One region of the Mesorhizobium sp. WSM4847 genome, then DNA from elsewhere that is predicted to be linked to it. Evidence: riboswitches for the same ligand, from Rfam matches in the RefSeq annotation. Region 1 holds a riboswitch; each other region holds the start of a gene.

Region 1 (5,921 bases):
CGGCGCCGGAAGCCGGCGAGACGATCGAACTGGCGATCGAAAGGCTCGATGATGGCGAGGTCTCCCCCTTCTTCCACGATATCGCGGCGGTCGGCGACGAGGTCGAGTTGCGCGGACCGCTCGGCGGCCACTTCGTCTGGTCCGACAGCGACGGCGGCCCGCTTCTGCTGGTCGGCGGCGGGTCCGGCGTGGTGCCGCTGATGGCGATGATCCGCCATCGTGCCGCACGCAAATCGGTGGTGCCCGCGGCGTTGGTGTTTTCTTCAAGGGTTTGGGACGAGGTGATCTTTCGCGATGAGCTGATCGACTTCCACGATCGCCGGGACGGCTTCGATCTGGTGCTGACGCTGACCCGCGAGCCCGCCCGGCGCCCGGCGGACTATTCACGGCGGATCGACGTTGCGATGATGGAGCAATCGATGGTGCGGCTGCCCGCACCGCCAAGGTTCGCCTTTGTCTGCGGCTCGAATGCCTTCGTGTCGGCCGCCGCCCAGGCGCTGATCGATGCCGGCGTTCCGGCAAGCCTCATCCGCACCGAGCGCTACGGGGTTTAAGCTCCCCGGTCAGGCGTCGATCTCGAGCGCCGTCAGCGGCTTCGAACAGCAGGCCAGGATGAAGCCGTCGTCGATCTCGTGATCGAGGATGCCGCCATTGTGGCTCATCTCGACTGTGCCCGAGACCTTTTTCACCTTGCAGGTTCCGCACAGGCCGAACTCGCAGGCTGCGGGAATTCGTACGCCCGAAGCGCGCGCCGTCTGCAGCACGGTCTGGCCGGCAACGCAGTCGGCATCGATATCCGAAAGCGAAAAGCGGATCGGCGTTGCGGCCTCGGCAGGTACCTCGACCCCACCCTTTGCCGGCCCACCCTCTGGCGGCGAACCGAACGGGGCCGGTATTTCCTCCACCGCCGGGGCCGCAAAGCTCTCCTGATGGTAGTTGGCCATGTCGAAGCCGGCCGCCTCCAGCATCTGCCGCACGGCGCGCATGAACGGGTCGGGGCCGCAGCAGAAAATTTCGCGCTCGCGAAAATCGGGCGCCAGCAGCGGCAGCCTTATCGCGTCGATCCGGCCCATATGGCCGAACCAGCCCTCACGGCTGGACCGCTCCTCGATCATGAAGCCGAGCGTCAGGCCCGGCATGCGGCTGCCGAGCAGCTCGAGTTCCTTGCGGAAGATGATCTCCTCGGGCTTTCGCGCGCAGTTGACGAAGCCGACATCGGTCCATGGCGCGCAGTCGTTCAGCCAGCGCAGCATCGACATCATCGGCGTCACGCCGGAGCCGGCCGAAATGAACAGATACTTGGCCGCGGGATGGCTGTGCAGCGAAAAGTCGCCCGCCGGCCCATAGGCCTTCACGTGAACGCCGGGCTTCAGATTGTCGAACATCCAGCGGGTGCCGAGGCTGCCGGCCTGCGCTTTCACCGTCACCGCGATCGAGAACGGCCGCGACGGCGAGGACGACAGCGTATAGGTCCGCATCAGCGGGCCCTCGGTGGTCGGCAGTTCCAGCGTCACGAACTGCCCCGGTCTGTAGCGGAACCAGGTCTGGTTGTCAGAGCGGAAGGTGAAGGTCTTCACGTCAGGCGCCTCGTCGCTGACGCCGATGACTTCCAGCACCTGGAGCCTGTCGTTCCAGGGCGCCATCTCGTCGAGATGGCGGTAGAGGCCAAGGTCCGTCATCGCATTCATCCCCTTGACCCCGTTCAGGCGACGCTGCGCAGCGCCGGCCGCCCGGCCTCGGCAAGGCGCGGCCCGATGAAGGAGGCGTACCATTCGACGAACTGGATGACGCCGCCCTCATGCAGTTCCGAATAGGGGCCGGGCTCATAGGCCGGCGACAGGATGCCGAAGGCGTTTTCCTCGACGATGCGACGGTCCTGGTCGTTGGTCTCGGTCCAGACATGGGTGAGTTCGGCGAGGTCGTAATCGACGCCTTCGACCGCGTCCTTGTGGACAAGCCATTTGGTGGTGACGGCCGTTTCCGTGGCACTGATCGGCAGCACGCGGAAGGTGACGGCATGATCGCCGAGGATATGGTTCCAGGTCGTCGGATAGTGATAGAGCAGCAGCGAGCCGATACGGTCGGTGGAAACGCTGTCGGAAAGGTTCTTCTTCACCGCGCGTCTTCCCGTCATCGTGTAGCTGACGGCGTCGCGCAGCAGCGGCGCGCGGGTGGCGCGATACTGCCCGGCCGGATCGATGCGGAACTTGCTCGGCAGGCCTGCCGCCTCGCATTTCGCCCAGTGCGCGAGCATCTCCGGATCGCTGTCGGCGCCCTGCACGCCGGTGACGGTCGGCGCTTCCGGGAATGTCTTGCAGAGTTCCGGATGGTTGCCGGCGCAATGATAGCACTCGCGGTTGTTCTCCCAGACGAGCTTCCAGTTGCCCTTCTCGACGATGGTCGATTCGAAGGCGATTTTTGCCTCGCGCAGCCGGTGCGGCAGGAGGTAAGGCTCGATCATGGCGCGCATCGGCGCGAAGTCGGCCGGCTCGTTGGCCAGGCAGATGAAGATGTAGCCGCCAACGCTTTCGCACGCCACCGGCTTCAGGCTGAACTGGCTCTTGTCGAAGCCGTCTGCCATCTGGCGAGCAAACAACAGCCGGCCGTCCAGCTCGTAGGTCCACTGGTGATAGGGGCAGACCAGCTTCGCCGCAGTGCCCTTGTCGGCATTGCAGACACGGCTGCCGCGATGCCGGCAGGAATTGTGGAAGGCATTGATCTTGCCTTGCTGGTCGCGGACCAGCACGACCGGATAGTCGCCGATCTGGGCGGTGATATAGCTGCCAGCTTTCGGCAACTCGCAATCGTGGCCGATGAACAGCCAGTCGCGATACCAGATCAGCTCCATGTCGAGCTTGAAGAAATCTGGATCGGTGTAGAAGGGCTGCTCGAGCGAATAGCCTTGCCTGCGGCCGTGCAAGAGCCTCAGCATGTCGTTGCGCGCGTCCATGTCCTGTCCTCGTGTAAGGACTGAACTGGTGGTGATGGAGGGAGGACCGTTTGCACGCCGGCAAAAGGGCCGGACGTGCATCATCCACCTCTTGACCGCCCACCGCGATCAGTCGAGTCTGAAAATCTCGGGCTGGTTTCCGGGCTCTGGAGTGTCCTTGCGGACTCGTCGCGACACCTTCCCAGGCTTGTGGCCCAGTGGTCTCCCGTTGCGACTTGAACTCCACCACCGTTGCGGGGGCAGCGCCGGGTTCTGACCGGCTTCCCAATTCTCCGCTTCGTCGTCACCAAGCGGCACCTGAGATGGCGTGATCTAATCATGCCGGCCGGCTGACTGCCGGCATGAAAGCGACATCGTATCCATGCGGCGCGACACCGCCGGCGAAACCTGCAGGTTTATATCTGCAGGGCTGAAACCCGCTTTGTCGGCGGCCATTGTCGGCTGCCGTGACATCGAATCCGACCCGCGGCGGAGACCAGGAAGGTTAACAGTTTACAAAAGTGACTATTAGCCGCTTCTAAAATCGAACCGAACGGTTCGTTTCTGTTGACAATGCGTGCAGCACGCAGTGAACGCAGATCCGCCAATCCGTCAAATCGTCGAGCGGCAAATTTGGCATAAGATATTGAAAACGAACCATAAAACCATAGTGGTAGATGCCTCTGGTACAATTTCAAGGTGTAGATTCTTGGTCCACACGGAACAACTTCGTGATTGGAATCCGCCGAATGGCCTTCCCACATCGGGGCTATCCGAACGACGCGCGCATCCTCCCAAGACACGCCGCTAGACGGACTGAAGACCAAGATACTGGAGTACTAAAATGAAAAAGATCGCTCTTACTGCCGCCGCCGCTCTGGCCATCACCGGCAGCGCCTTTGCCGGCAGCGACCATTATGGGTCCAACGCCGCCAACCAGCCGGCCGTCGCGGTCGACAGCTCGTATACGGCCTCTGTCCAGATGCCGGCTCACGCTGAAAAGCAGCCCGTTGGCCAGGGCGCCGACCGCAACCTTTTCGGCAACAATTAACAGCTGGTCCCAAACAGCAAAGTGGCGGTCCGCCGCTCGGGATCTGAGGAACTCAGGAGTATTTGAAATGAAGAAGCTCATTCTTGCCACCGCCGCCATTGTGGCCATCTCCGGCAGCGCTTTTGCCGGCAGCGACAACTTTGGATCGAACGGCGCCAACCAGCCGGCCGCTGCGGTCGACAGCAACTCGTACACGGCTTCGATTCGGAATTCGGCTTCGGCGCAGAATCCGGTTCCGGCTGACGAGAAACCCGTCAACGGCAGCGACCGTAACCTGTTCGGCAACAACTAACAGTTCGTTCCAACAGCGGCGGCGGCATTTGCCCGCCGGGCTGGCGGAACCAAGAAAATCCAGGAGTTTTGAAAATGAAGAAGATCGTTCTTACCGCCGCCGCGCTTTTGATTGCTGCGGGCGGCGCTTTTGCCGGTAGCGACAACTTTGGCAGAACCGACATCAACAAGCAGGCGACCATCAACGTCGACAACACGCAGACTTCTTCGGTACGCAATACCGGCTCGCCGGTCTACAAGCTGCTCAACTCGTCGGGCGACGTACAGAAGTCCGCCCCGCAGGGCAGCGACCGGAACCTGTTCGGCCGCTAGCGCATCGGCCCGAAAATCGGTTCCGATTTTCGGAAAGCACGATGTGCAGGGTTAAAGTGTTGGAGCGTACCTTTGTGCGTCCACTTGGACGCACGTCGCTCTAACAGCGACCGGAACGCACAAGAGTGGCGGCTTTGCCCGCCGCTCTCGTTTTTGGGTCACCAAACATCCATCAGTTCGGCTGCTGCTCTCAGGCTGCCTTTGCTTCCGCTTTGTGGAGCGTGAATGAATGTCCGTCGGCATCGAAAATATGCAGGTCGCCGGCATCGGCATTCAACCGCAGCGCAGCGCCGCGCTTGACCCCGACATTGCCTGGCAGCTTGGTGACCAGCGGCAGGTCGGCGCGGCCGATGTCGACATAGACGAGCTGGACCTCGCCGAGTTGCTCGACATAATCCACCGTTCCCTCGAAAAGATAATCCGCACCGGTGGCGATCGTCAGATCTTCCGGCCGCACGCCGAAGCTCACCGAAGCGCCCTTCACCGACGCCGGCGTGGCGATCGGCACCGTCGCCTTGCGCCCGCCGACATGACTGACGATGGTCGGGTCGCCTGATTTGTCGATCGTCGCCGGCAGGATGTTCATGGCCGGCGAGCCGATGAACTGGGCGACGAACAGATTGCCGGGTCTCTTGTAGAGCTCCATCGGCGTGCCGACCTGCTCGATATGGCCCTCCTTGAGCACCACGATGCGGTCGGCCAGCGTCATCGCCTCGACCTGGTCGTGGGTGACGTAGATCATCGTTGTAGCAGGCATCGATTCCTTGAGCTTGGCGATCTCGATGCGGGTGGCGACGCGCAGCGCCGCGTCGAGGTTCGACAGCGGCTCGTCGAACAGGAAGACCTTGGGGTTGCGCACGATGGCGCGGCCGATGGCGACGCGCTGGCGCTGGCCGCCCGACATCGCCTTGGGCAGGCGGTCGAGATATTTGGTCAGCTGCAGGATTTCCGCCGCCTGGCGCACCCGCTTGTCGATCTCGGCCTTGCTCTCCTTGCCGATCTTCATCGAGAACGCCATGTTGTCGTAGACAGTCATGTGCGGATAGAGCGCATAGGACTGGAACACCATGGCGATGCCGCGCTTCGACGGCGGCACGTCGTTCACCACCTCGCCGTCGATCTTGAGCTCGCCGGAGGTGATTTCCTCAAGCCCAGCGATCGACCGCAGCAAGGTCGACTTGCCACAGCCCGAAGGGCCGACGAAGACGATGAACTCGCCCGACTTTATGTCGAGGTCGATGCCATGGAGAATGTTGAGATTGCCGTATGATTTCTTCACTTGCCTTAGCGTGACATCGGCCATGGGTTCCCTCCAGTGAATTGCAAATTCAGTCGATA
Region 2 (5,921 bases), on a different contig from region 1:
CGGCCGAAAGGCATCATCAAGGCGCTTGATCTCTTACGGCCGATTTACCGCAAGACCGCGACATACGGACACTTCGGCCGCGAAGAGCCGGAGTTCACCTGGGAAAAGACGGACAGAGCCGACGACCTGTTGCGTGAGGCAGGACCGGCAGCTGCGTGATGCGCCGGTATTGGATGCGTCGGCATAGGGCGACCCATTCCACACTGGCAAGAAGCACGCCCGGCCTGCATGGCAAGAAGCTGGCTCGGATTTTTGGCGGAGATATTGATGCCGGATTATGACGTGCTTTGCATCGGCAATGCCATTGTCGACATCATCGCCCAGTGCGACGAGGCATTCCTCGAGACGAACGGCATCATAAAGGGCGCGATGAACCTCATCGACACCAGGCGCGCCGAGCTGCTCTACAGCCGCATGGGCCCGGCCATCGAAGCCTCCGGGGGCAGCGCCGGCAACACGGCAGCGGGCGTCGCCAGCTTCGGCGGTCGCGCCGCCTTCTTCGGCAAGGTCTCGAACGATGCGCTGGGCGAAATTTACGCCCACGACATCCATGCGCAGGGCGTTGCCTTCGACACCAGGCCGCTCAAGGGCAACCCGCCGACGGCGCGCTCGATGATCTTCGTCACTCCCGACGGCGAGCGCTCGATGAACACCTATCTCGGCGCCTGCGTCGAGCTCGGGCCGGAGGATGTCGAGGCCGACAAGGCCTCTGGCGCCAAGGTCACCTATTTCGAAGGCTATCTGTGGGACCCGCCGCGCGCCAAGGAGGCAATCCGCCAGACGGCCAAGCTGGCGCACGCGGCAGGCCGCGAAGTGTCGATGACGCTGTCGGATTCGTTCTGCGTCGACCGCTACCGCGACGAATTCCTCGACCTGATGCGCTCGGGCACGGTCGATATCGTCTTTGCCAACAGTCACGAGATCAAGTCGCTCTACCAGACGTCGTCGTTCGACGAGGCACTGGCGCAGATCCGCAAGGATTGCAGGATCGCCGCCGTGACCCGCTCGGAAAAAGGCTCCGTCATCGTGCGCGGCGACGAGACGGTGGTCATCAAGGCGACCGCCATCAAGGAACTGGTCGACACGACAGGCGCCGGCGATCTCTATGCCGCCGGCTTCCTGCATGGTTATACGCAAGGCCGCGACCTGCAGACCTGCGGCGACCTTGGCTCACTGGCGGCCGGATTGGTGATCCAGCAGATCGGCCCCAGGCCGCGGCAGAATTTGCGCCGCGAGGCTGAGCAGGCGGGGCTGTTGTAGGGCAGCATTTCGGCCACGTATTGCCCACCTTCCGTTGTGCAGGCTGTCCAGACAAGCGCGTGTAAATCGAACGTACCAGTCCGAGAAGGATGCCGGTTTTCTCCAAATTTCAATTTTGCAGGCTTAGGAACGTTGTCGCACTTCGGGCCAGTACTGCCGCCCGATCATGAATGGCCAACACGCGCCCTTTTTGACGAAAGTCGTTTTGAGCCGGGATCGTAGACTGGCAGATTGCCCGAGCGGCCAGGCACAGCCTGCGCAGACCGGCGAGTGGCGCAAATGGCTCAGCTCTACCGCGACCTGCTACTTGGGAACACGCCGCAGGTGAACGGTTCACATAAACACATAAACATTTCTTTATACCGCATTGGCAACAAAGCGGGCTGCTGCGATTGTCCGCGTGTCGTGGTTCTCCGCTAGGCGTTGCCGTAGCGGAGCTAAGAGGGAAGCCGGTGCAATGCCGGCGCTGCCCCCGCAACTGTAAGCGGCGAGCCAAACCCATCAATGTCACTGGGGCGAACTGCCCCGGGAAGACGGGGCAGAGGCTGTGACCCGCGAGCCAGGAGACCTGCCACGGTAAACAACGTCCACGGGCGGGGTGTCTGGTGGCCGCGGCAGCTCGGCGTTTATGCCGGCCTTCTAGCGCCTTCCTTGTCCCCGCCGCGACCATCGGGGTATGGAATGAATGTCTCCCAGCAAGTTCCCATAGCAACGCTTGGCATGCCGCGTATCGGTCGCCGGCGAGAACTGAAATTCGCGCTCGAAAGCTACTGGTCCGGAAAATCTTCTGCTGCCAACCTTCTGTCGACGGCGAAGGCACTCCGTGCCGCCAGCTGGAGCGAGCAGCACGACCGCGGCGTGTCGAAAATCCCGTCGAACGATTTCTCACTTTATGACCATGTGCTCGACACCGCAGCAATGGTCGGCGCCGTGCCATCCCGTTACGGCTGGACGGGCGGCGAGGTCCCGCTCGACATCTATTTCGCGATGGCGCGCGGGACGCAAGGCGATGCCGCGGGTTGCGTTCACGCCAGTCACGGGCATGCAGTTCAGGGCCAGCGCGTAACCGCGATGGAAATGACCAAATGGTTCGACACGAACTACCACTACATCGTGCCGGAGCTGAGCGACGATCAGGCATTCGCCCTCTCGTCGACGAAACCAGTCGATCACTTTCTGGAGGCAAAAGAGCTCGGCATCCATACACGCCCGGTCATCCTTGGACCGGTCACCTTCCTCAAGCTGGCGAAGTCTCCCGACCAGTGTTTCAATCCCATAGCGCTCCTACCGCGGCTGCTGCCCGTCTACGAGCAACTCCTGCGGAGGCTGGAGCTCTCGGGGGCCGACTGGGTGCAGATTGATGAGCCGGCGCTTGTGCTCGACCTTAGCCCGAACGAACGAGCTGCCTTCGAATTCACCTACGGCCAGCTGTCGAAAGCCGCGCCCAAGTTGAAAATTATGCTGGCGACCTATTTCGGGCCGCTGGGAGACAATCTGGAGACCGCGCTTTCGCTGCGCCTGGCGGGCCTGCATCTCGACCTCGTGCGCGCTCCCGAGCAGTTGGAGACGGTTGGTCGGCTCGCACCGAAGGATCTGGTGCTCTCGCTTGGCTTGATCGACGGCCGCAACGTCTGGCGCGCGAACCTGGCTGCCATTCTCGACCGCATCAAGCCGATCGTTGCCGGCTGGCCGCTGGATCGCGTCGAGATTGCGCCTTCCTGCTCGATGCTTCATGTGCCGATGGACCTGCGGATGGAGACCGCGCTCGATGTGGATGTCAGTTCGTGGCTGGCATTCGCCGCCCAGAAGAGTGAAGAGCTGCTTGTGCTGGCCCAAGCCTTATCCGAAGGCAGGGAGGCCGTAGCAGGCGCACTGAAAGCTTCTGCCGAGGCGGCCGCGGCGCGCGCAATGTCTGGAAAGGTCCATGATCCGCTCGTCCATGGGCGGGTTATCAGCATTGACGGCGCCATGAAGCAACGAAAGAGCGCATTTGCCAAGCGCTCCAGAGTCCAGGCTGACACGCTCGGCCTGCCGCCGTTCCCGACGACGACGATCGGGTCCTTCCCGCAGACGCCCGAGGTGCGCAGGGCGCGCTCCGCTCATGCGAAGGGCCGGCTGAGCTATGTCGATTACCAGGCCTTCCTGGAGAAGGAGACCGAGGCGGCGGTCCGCTGGCAGGAGGAGATCGGGCTGGACGTGCTGGTACATGGCGAGTTCGAACGAAACGACATGGTCCAGCATTTCGGCGAGCAGCTGTCCGGCCTCGCCTTCACCCAGCATGGCTGGGTGCAAAGTTACGGCTCCCGGCTGGTGCGCCCTCCCATCATCTTCGGCGACGTATCGCGGCCCAATCCGATGACGGTTCTCTGGTGGCAATTTGCCCAGTCGCTGACGAAAAAGCCGGTGAAGGGCATGCTCACAGGCCCAGTGACAATTCTTAACTGGTCTTTTGTTCGCGACGACGTACCCCGCGCCGAGGCCTGCCGCCAGATCGCACTCGCCATCCGCGATGAAGTGGCCGACCTTGAAAGAGCTGGCGCAAGGGTGATCCAGATCGATGAGGCCGCGTTTCGCGAAGGCTTGCCCCTGCGGAAGTCCGATTGGAAACATTATCTCGGCTGGGCAGTCGAATGCTTCCGTCTCGCTTCAACGGTTGTAGAGGACGCGACCCAAATTCACACCCACATGTGCTATTCGGAGTTCAATGAGATCATCGACTCGATTGCTGAACTGGACGCGGACGTCATTTCGATCGAGACGTCGCGCTCCAAAATGGAACTGCTGGACGCCTTCACCAAGTCCAAATATCCGAATGACATCGGTCCTGGCGTCTACGACATTCACTCACCACGTGTCCCGGAGATTGGCGAGATTTTGCATCTCGCCCAACTTGCCCGCGAGCGACTGTCGGACGGCCAATTGTGGGTGAATCCGGACTGTGGCCTCAAAACAAGGAAATGGGAGGAGGTCCGCCCTGCCCTCATCAACATGGTCGCTGCAGCATGCGCATTGCGGGAGAAAGTGCAGGCGCAGGCCGCTGAGCCACTGTGACGGGCAAACATGTGACCCGCGGGCTTCGCGGATATTTAAGGCAGAAAGGACGCCATCGAAAGCCGCGCGCAAGTCGGTCGACGCGTGCGAGTCCCACCCTTGTCGTCCAGCCGAAGGCCCGCTGGACGGCTGAGCGGCGGGGCAGGATCTGGGAAGCCGCTTCCGGTCCGAAGGACGGATGATTTCGATCACGAAATGGGGGAAGGCGGCTTTGTCCATGAACTTCAGCCTCTCACACAGCCAGCGGTCAACAGACACTTCACCGAGGGGCGAACGCTTGCGGATGCCGCCTGTGCACCGGCACCATCGAGATATCGGCGGCGAGATCGACCATCGAAAGCATCGGTATCGAGGGAATGCCTCGCATGTGGCGGACATCGACAAAATAGCCATACCGCCCAGCCGCAAGCTGCGACCATTCCTCATCGCTTGAATTGAAGCTTGGCTGCGTTTGGCATGGCGATTGCTCCGCTTCTGCTGAGGTTCGCTGAAAACAGAGTTTTTCAAGCGCACGGGTCGCGGTGAAGTGTTGCGCGACACAAAGGCAGCCGCCAACATTACGATCGATCCAAAGATCTCAGGTGTGCTTCCGAGCCTACCTTTCCGTTGTTTAGGCTACCGGAGGAGCGGCGAGGAGTAGAACCAACCAAGGTGTAAGGAGCATCTGATGTCGAACATGATGAAGGCGCTGGTCAAGGCCAAGGCCGAGCCGGGCATCTGGATGGAAGAGGTGCCGGTGCCGGAAATCGGCCCGAACGACGTTCTGATCAAGATCAAGAAGACCGCGATCTGCGGTACCGACGTCCACATCTACAATTGGGACCAGTGGGCGCAGAAGACCGTGCCGGTGCCGATGGTGACCGGCCACGAATTCGTCGGCACGGTCGCCGACTTCGGCGCGGCGGTCACCGAATACAAGATCGGCCAGCGTGTTTCGGGCGAGGGCCACATCGTCTGCGGCCATTGCCGCAATTGCCGGGCGGGCAGGGGGCATCTGTGCCGCAACACGCTCGGCGTCGGCGTCAACCGGCCCGGCGCCTTCGGTGAATATCTGGCGATCCCGCAGCACAACGTCGTGCCGATCCCCGACGACGTGCCCGACGAGATCGCCGCAATCTTCGATCCGCTGGGCAATGCGGTCCACACCGCACTGTCCTTTGATCTGGTCGGCGAGGACGTGCTGGTCACCGGCGCCGGGCCGATCGGCATCATGGGTGCGCTGGTGGCGCAGTGCGTCGGCGCGCGAAAGGTGGTCATCACCGACATCAACCCGGTGCGGCTGGCGCTGGCGAAAAAACTCGGCGTCCAGCATGCGGTCGACGCGTCGAAGGAAAAGCTGCGCGATATCATGCCGGCGCTCGGCATGACCGAAGGTTTTGACGTCGGCCTCGAAATGTCGGGTGCGGCACCCGCCTTCCGCGACATGATCGACGCCATGAACAATGGCGGCAAGATCGCCATTCTGGGCATCGCGCCGACCGGCTTCGAGATCGACTGGAACAAGGTCATCTTCAAGATGCTGCATCTCAAGGGCATCTATGGCCGCGAGATGTTCGAAACCTGGTACAAGATGATCGCGCTGGTGCAGGGTCCGCTCGATGTCAGCGGCC
Region 3 (5,921 bases), on a different contig from region 1:
ATCGCCGATCGCGACACGCTGACGCTAAAGCGTGAAGTCGACGACCTGCACCAATCGGAACTCGGCGACCTGATCGAGGCGCTTCATCCAGAACAGCGCCGCGCGCTGGTCGAATTGTTGGGCGCCGACTTCGATTTTTCCGCGCTGACCGAGGTCGACGAGGCTATCCGCCGCGACATCGTCGACAGCCTGCCCAACGCCAAGATTGCCCAGGGGGTCCAGGACCTCGATTCCGACGACGCGGTCTACATTCTCGAGGATCTCGAAAAGGAAGACCAGGACGAGATCCTGTCGCAACTGCCGTTCACCGAGCGGATCAGGCTGCGCCGCTCGCTCGACTATCCCGAAGAGACTGCCGGTCGCCGCATGCAGACCGAGTTCGTCGCGGTGCCGCCATTCTGGACGATCGGCCAGACCATCGACTACATGCGCGAGGACAACAACCTTCCCGACCGCTTCAGCCAGATTTTCGTCATCGATCCGAGCTTTAAGCTGCTCGGCGCCATCGACCTCGACCAGATCCTGCGCACCAAGCGCTCGATCAAGGTCGAAGAGGTCATGCATGAGACCAGGCACGCCATTCCGGCGACGATGGACCAGGAGGAGGCGGCGCGCGAATTCGAACAATACGACCTTCTCTCCGCTGCCGTCGTCGACGAGAACGAGCGGCTGGTCGGCGTGCTGACCATCGACGACGTGGTCGACGTCATCCAGCAGGAAGCCGAGGAGGATCTGCTGCGCATGGGCGGTGTCGGCGACGAAGAATTGTCGGACAGCATCCTTTCGACCTCGCGCTCGCGCGTTCCGTGGCTGCTCGTCAACCTTTTGACGGCGTTCCTGGCGGCCTCGGTGATCGGCCTGTTCGACCGCACGATCGAGCACATCGTGGCGCTGGCCGTGCTGATGCCGATCGTGGCGGGCATGGGCGGCAATGCCGGCTCGCAGACCATGACGGTCACGGTGCGGGCGCTGGCGACCAGGGACCTCGACATCTACAATGCCGGCCGCATCATTCGCCGCGAGATGGGGGTGGGCTTCATCAACGGCATCATCTTCGCCATCCTGATCGGCATCGTCGCCGCCGCCTGGTTCCGCGATCCCAACCTGGGCGGCATCATCGCCGCGGCGATGATCATCAACATGTTCGTGGCCGCACTTGCCGGCATCCTGATCCCGCTGCTGCTCGACCGGTTCAAGATCGACCCGGCCGTGGCTTCGGCGGTTTTCGTCACGACGGTCACCGACGTCGTCGGCTTCTTTGCCTTTCTCGGCCTCGCCACATGGTGGTTCGGCGTGTGAGCGACGCCCGCTCAATTGACTTTTACGTAAATGCCATGCGAGATTTGGACCAGCCTCTGGCCGATTCTGACACGCGTGCGGATAGCGAGGCCGCATGGTTGGAACTCGCAGCGCGGCCGGGCATTTGGAGTGATGATGCGGGAATATTATTCGATAACCGAACTGACCCGCGAATTCGATGTTTCGACGCGGACGCTGCGCTTCTACGAGGACGAGGGGCTGGTGCAGCCGGTGCGGCGCGGCCGCACGCGGCTGTTTCGCCCGTCGGACCGGCATCTCATCCGCCAGATCATGCGCGGCAAGAGGCTCGGCTTTTCGATCAACGAGATCCGCGAAATCATCCAGATGTACAAGGAGCCGCCCGGCGAGGTCGGTCAGCTCAATCTGATGATCAAGCGCATCGAGGAAAAGCGCGAGGATCTGCGCCAGAAGCGCCGCGATCTCGAAGAGACCCTGGCCGAACTCGACCAGGCCGAAGAGTCCTGCGTCGAGCGGCTGGTGGAGCTTGGCGTCAACACCTGATCGGCCTTTTTGATAATTCTACTCTGGCGGCCAGCCAGCGTGGCTTTCTGCGCTTCTGATGCTCACCTACTCAAGTGTACGCTCCGCTCCGGTTGCCGCCTCAAATCCAGCGGCGCACCCTTTTTGCGTAATCCCGGTATTTCTTGCCGAATTTCGTTGCTAGAACTTTTTCCTCGCCCTCGATCGCCATTTTCTGCGTTGCGAAGGCGGCGATGATCGCCAGCGGCAGGAACCATACGTTCCCCGAGATAAGGGCAACGCCGATCATCAGCAGCGTGTTGGCCAGATAGATCGGATTGCGGCTGACGGCGAAGGGGCCCGATGTAACCAGATGGTCCGGCACGGCGTTCGGGTGGAGCGTCGTCTTTGCCCGGATCATGATGCGGATCGCCGTGAACCAGAGTGCGACGACGCCGAACAATGCCACCCAGCCGGCCGCGAACAGGATGTCGCCCAAAAGGCCGCCGATCCATGGCAGCGGATAAAGCAAGCCAAGCGCGATGCTGACGGCGATGGCCGCGACATAGATCAGCGGCGGCCACGGTATAAACCCCGGTTTTTGCTGTCCCGGTTTCTGTTGGCCCGGTTTCTGCTGATGGTCGGTCATTGTGCTCCTCCCTCCATCAAAGTGCCGTCGGCCTTGGCAGTGCAGGCGCCGGCGAGCTCGTCGAGATGCGCCTTCCATTCCGCAGCCTGGTCGTTGCGGTAGAGCCGATCAAGCGTGGCCTCGCCCTCGAGCGTATCGAGCATGCAGACACAATAGCTGCTGCAGAACTCCGTGTCGCGCGATTGCTCGCACGATGCCTGGCATTCTTTCAGGAAGGTGACCTGCCTGGTTTCGACGGCTGCCGGCATGACTTGCGAAATCAGCCAGACCGAGCCGATCAGCACCGGCTGGTGGATCAGATAGAAGGCGAGGCTGTGCCGGCCGATAAAGACCAGCGGATTAGTCCAGCGGCCGGGCGTTAGGCCCGCCAGCCGCGTCAGCATGCCGGAGGCGAAGGCAAGCTTTGCCGCTGCGATGCCGGCAAGCACAGCGCCGAACCATGGAAACAGCGGGACATAATCGTTGGAGCGCGGGTTGGTTGCCGACAGGCCGACCCACCACAGGGCCGGATGATCGAAGATCTCGGACCTGAGGTAGAGCGGCGCGGTGATGACGAAAGCTGCGACAACCAGCGTCAGCAGCGCCGGCAGCCGCAGAAACGCCAGGCCGAGCAGGCTGGCGAGCGCGATCTCGTGCAGGATGCCGAAGAAGATGAAACTGTCGGGTGTGGCAAGCCTGGTGGCGGCCGATATGGCGAGCGCCGCCCCGCCGACCATGGCGAAGCGTTTCCAGAAGCCGTTCCAGCGGATTTGCTTGCCATGGGCGAGGAACAGGCTGACGCCGACCAGGAACAGGAAGGTCGAAGCGATGCAGCGCGCGTAGAATTTCCACCAGCCAAAGGCGGTCAGGCCGGGATCGGTGTAGCCGAAGAATTCGAGATCCCAGGTGAAATGGTAGCTCGCCATGGCAAGCAAAGCGATGCCGCGGGCTACGTCGATGGCGATGATGCGCCTGGATCGGTCCTGAACGGCCGGCGTAGGAATGGTCATGGTCTCGCAATTCTGATTCAGTGCTGCAAGACGACTATCATGGTTGCCCCGGACAAAAGAAGACAGGGCCCATTGATGCCCAGGGCTTAGGCTAAAGCGCCGTATGCCGCTCGCAGCCAGTGGTCGAGGCCGGCGCCGCCCCTCATTGCCCTGCCGGGCATTTCTCCCCGTAAACGGGGCGAAAGAAGCTGGCCGCAACGCCGGCGCCCTTCTTGCAACGCTGGTGATTGGCGAAACCATCGATGACAGCGCCCCGGGGCAGCGCGGACGATCGGCTTTCAACCTGTCAAGATCGCGGCGTCGAGGAACCAAGCTGGTCTGCCGGCACGGCGCATTCGCGCTGCTAGCTGGCGGAATTTGGTTTGCCGGGCGCGGCGATTCTGCCTATAGTCGCAGCCGTCGTCGGTTCCGTTTTGGAACCAAGAGGGAATGCGGTAGGGGCAAAATTCGCCCGATGCCGTGGCTGCCCCCGCAACTGTGTGCGGTAGTCCTCTCCATATGCCACTGAAGATTTTCTTCGGGAAGAGCTTCTTCGGGAAGGTGGGGAAGGGCGCTGATCCGCGAGCCAGGAGACCTGCCGGCGACAGGAGAACTGACTTCTATGCCCTCGGGTGGAGGGCGAAAGGACAAGACATGAATACCGCTTCCGTCTCGCTCGGCGCTTCCGTCTCCTCGCAGTCGCGCTTTGTGCAGTTGGCGCTTGCTGCATTTCTCGGCGTTTTCGTCATGGGCTTTGTCGGCTTCTCGCATATCGATGCGGTCCACAATGCCGCTCACGACTATCGCCATTCGATGGGCTTTCCCTGCCACTGACGAGGGGCTGACACCATGACACTGTTTCGCAACGTCGTGTTCATCGCGGCGATCGCAGGGCTAGTGGCCGGCGTCGTTCTGGCCTGCATGCAGGCCTACGCCACCGTGCCACTCATCCTCAAGGCAGAAGTCTACGAACAGGCCGGCGGTGGTCACACGCATGACCATGGTTTGGCGCCGGCCGCAGCAGGCAGCAATGCCATGAGCAGCGCCGTGCCGGCTGAAGCAGCCACCGCGGAAGAGGAAGGCTGGGCGCCGGCCGATGGCTTCGAGCGCTTCGCTTTCAACGTCGTTGCCAACGTCGTCACCGGCATCGGCTTTGCGCTGATCCTGGTCGCCGCTTCGGAATTCGCCGGCGGCATCGGCAATTGGCGACAGGGCCTGTTCTGGGGCCTTGCCGGCTTCGCCGTGTTCACGCTGGCCCCGAACCTCGGCCTGCCGCCCGAACTGCCGGCGATGCCGGCGGCCGATTTCGCCCAGCGCCAGATCTGGTGGACGGCGACCGTGGTGGCGACGGCTGCCGGTCTCGGGCTGCTCGCCTTTCGCAAATCGCTGCCGCTGGCCCTTCTTGCCGTAGCGTTGATCGTCGCGCCGCATATTGTCGGCGCGCCGCAGCCCGACAGTTTCGAATCGCCCATCCCGGAAGGCCTGCACCACCAGTTCGTGGTGGCGGTGACGCTGACCAATCTGGTGTTCTGGCTGGTGCTCGGCGCTGTCGTCGGCTTGGTGCGCGGCCGCTTGACCGGCACCGCAACCGGCCTGCGCGATAGCCTTGCCTGATCGCGCTGCTCCAGGCAGCAAGCTGACCTTGGTCGTCGGCGGTGCACGCTCGGGAAAGAGCGCGCATGCCGAAAGCCTGGTGACGGCCTGTCCAGCGCCGTGGACCTACATCGCCACGGCGCAAGCCTATGACGACGAGATGCACGAACGCATCGCGCTGCACCGGGCGCGGCGTTGCGACGGCTGGACGACGATCGATGCGCCGCTCGATCTCGTCGGCGCGATCGGGGCGCTGCCTGACGGCCGGCCTGTCCTGATCGACTGCCTGACGCTGTGGCTGTCCAACCATATGCTGGCCGAACGCGACATTGAGGCCGAATGCCGAGGGCTGGCGGATGTGCTGTCGCGGCCGCGCGGCCCGTGGTTCGTGGTTTCCAACGAGGTCGGCCAGGGCATCGTGCCTGACAATGCGCTTGCCCGCCGGTTTCGCGATGCCGCCGGCCGGCTCAACCAGCAGGTCGCCGCCGTCGCCGGCACGGTGCTGCTGATGGTGGCGGGACTGCCGCTCAAGGTGAAGTGATATGACCGATATCGATGACAGGGACGAGCAACGCCACCGCGCCAAGATGGCCAAGCGCAAGGCGGTGCAGGACGCCGAGGTCGCGGCCAAGACGGTCGAGAAGGGACTGCTGATCGTCAACACCGGGCCCGGCAAGGGCAAGACCACTGCCGCCTTCGGGCTGGCGCTGAGGATGCTCGGCTACGGCAGGCGCGTCGGCGTCGTCCAGTTCATCAAGGGCAAATGGCATACCGGCGAGAAGGACGCCTTTGCCGCTTTCGGCGACCGGGTCGTCTGGCACACGATGGGCGAGGGTTTTACCTGGGAAACGCAGGATTTGAAGCGCGACATCGCCGCCGCCGAGGCTGCCTGGGCCAAGGTGCTCGAGCTGATGGCCGATCCATCGATTAGC

What was found. Region 1 has a riboswitch for cobalamin ahead of AC0L28_RS07285 (aromatic ring-hydroxylating oxygenase subunit alpha). Riboswitches for the same ligand answer to the same signal wherever they lie in the genome.
Region 2: it holds a riboswitch for cobalamin, as region 1 does, so the genes downstream of both, metE (5-methyltetrahydropteroyltriglutamate--homocysteine S-methyltransferase) here and AC0L28_RS07285 (aromatic ring-hydroxylating oxygenase subunit alpha) in region 1, are expected to answer to the same signal.
Region 3: it holds a riboswitch for cobalamin, as region 1 does, so the genes downstream of both, AC0L28_RS14080 (CbtB domain-containing protein) here and AC0L28_RS07285 (aromatic ring-hydroxylating oxygenase subunit alpha) in region 1, are expected to answer to the same signal.

What each region holds. Positions count from the first base shown of each region.
Region 1 is NZ_JBVVPY010000004.1:187,044-192,964, reverse strand. Features, by position in the region: gene AC0L28_RS07295 (FAD-binding oxidoreductase) at 1-554, shown strand, start outside; gene AC0L28_RS07290 (FAD-binding oxidoreductase) at 564-1,679, opposite strand; gene AC0L28_RS07285 (aromatic ring-hydroxylating oxygenase subunit alpha) at 1,703-2,950, opposite strand; cobalamin riboswitch at 3,064-3,266, opposite strand; gene AC0L28_RS07280 (DUF680 domain-containing protein) at 3,774-3,980, shown strand; gene AC0L28_RS07275 (DUF680 domain-containing protein) at 4,048-4,272, shown strand; gene AC0L28_RS07270 (DUF680 domain-containing protein) at 4,347-4,583, shown strand; gene AC0L28_RS07265 (ABC transporter ATP-binding protein) at 4,774-5,886, opposite strand; gene bglA (beta-galactosidase BglA) at 5,912-5,921, opposite strand, start outside.
Region 2 is NZ_JBVVPY010000012.1:75,626-81,546, reverse strand. Features, by position in the region: gene metK (methionine adenosyltransferase) at 1-159, shown strand, start outside; gene AC0L28_RS18610 (adenosine kinase) at 268-1,260, shown strand; cobalamin riboswitch at 1,650-1,850, shown strand; gene metE (5-methyltetrahydropteroyltriglutamate--homocysteine S-methyltransferase) at 1,966-4,311, shown strand; gene tdh (L-threonine 3-dehydrogenase) at 4,979-5,921, shown strand, end outside.
Region 3 is NZ_JBVVPY010000008.1:168,011-173,931, reverse strand. Features, by position in the region: gene mgtE (magnesium transporter) at 1-1,299, shown strand, start outside; gene AC0L28_RS14095 (MerR family transcriptional regulator) at 1,435-1,821, shown strand; gene AC0L28_RS14090 (methyltransferase family protein) at 1,922-2,428, opposite strand; gene AC0L28_RS14085 (heparan-alpha-glucosaminide N-acetyltransferase) at 2,425-3,417, opposite strand; cobalamin riboswitch at 3,804-4,013, shown strand; gene AC0L28_RS14080 (CbtB domain-containing protein) at 4,051-4,230, shown strand; gene AC0L28_RS14075 (CbtA family protein) at 4,246-5,010, shown strand; gene cobU (bifunctional adenosylcobinamide kinase/adenosylcobinamide-phosphate guanylyltransferase) at 5,033-5,530, shown strand; gene cobO (cob(I)yrinic acid a,c-diamide adenosyltransferase) at 5,532-5,921, shown strand, end outside.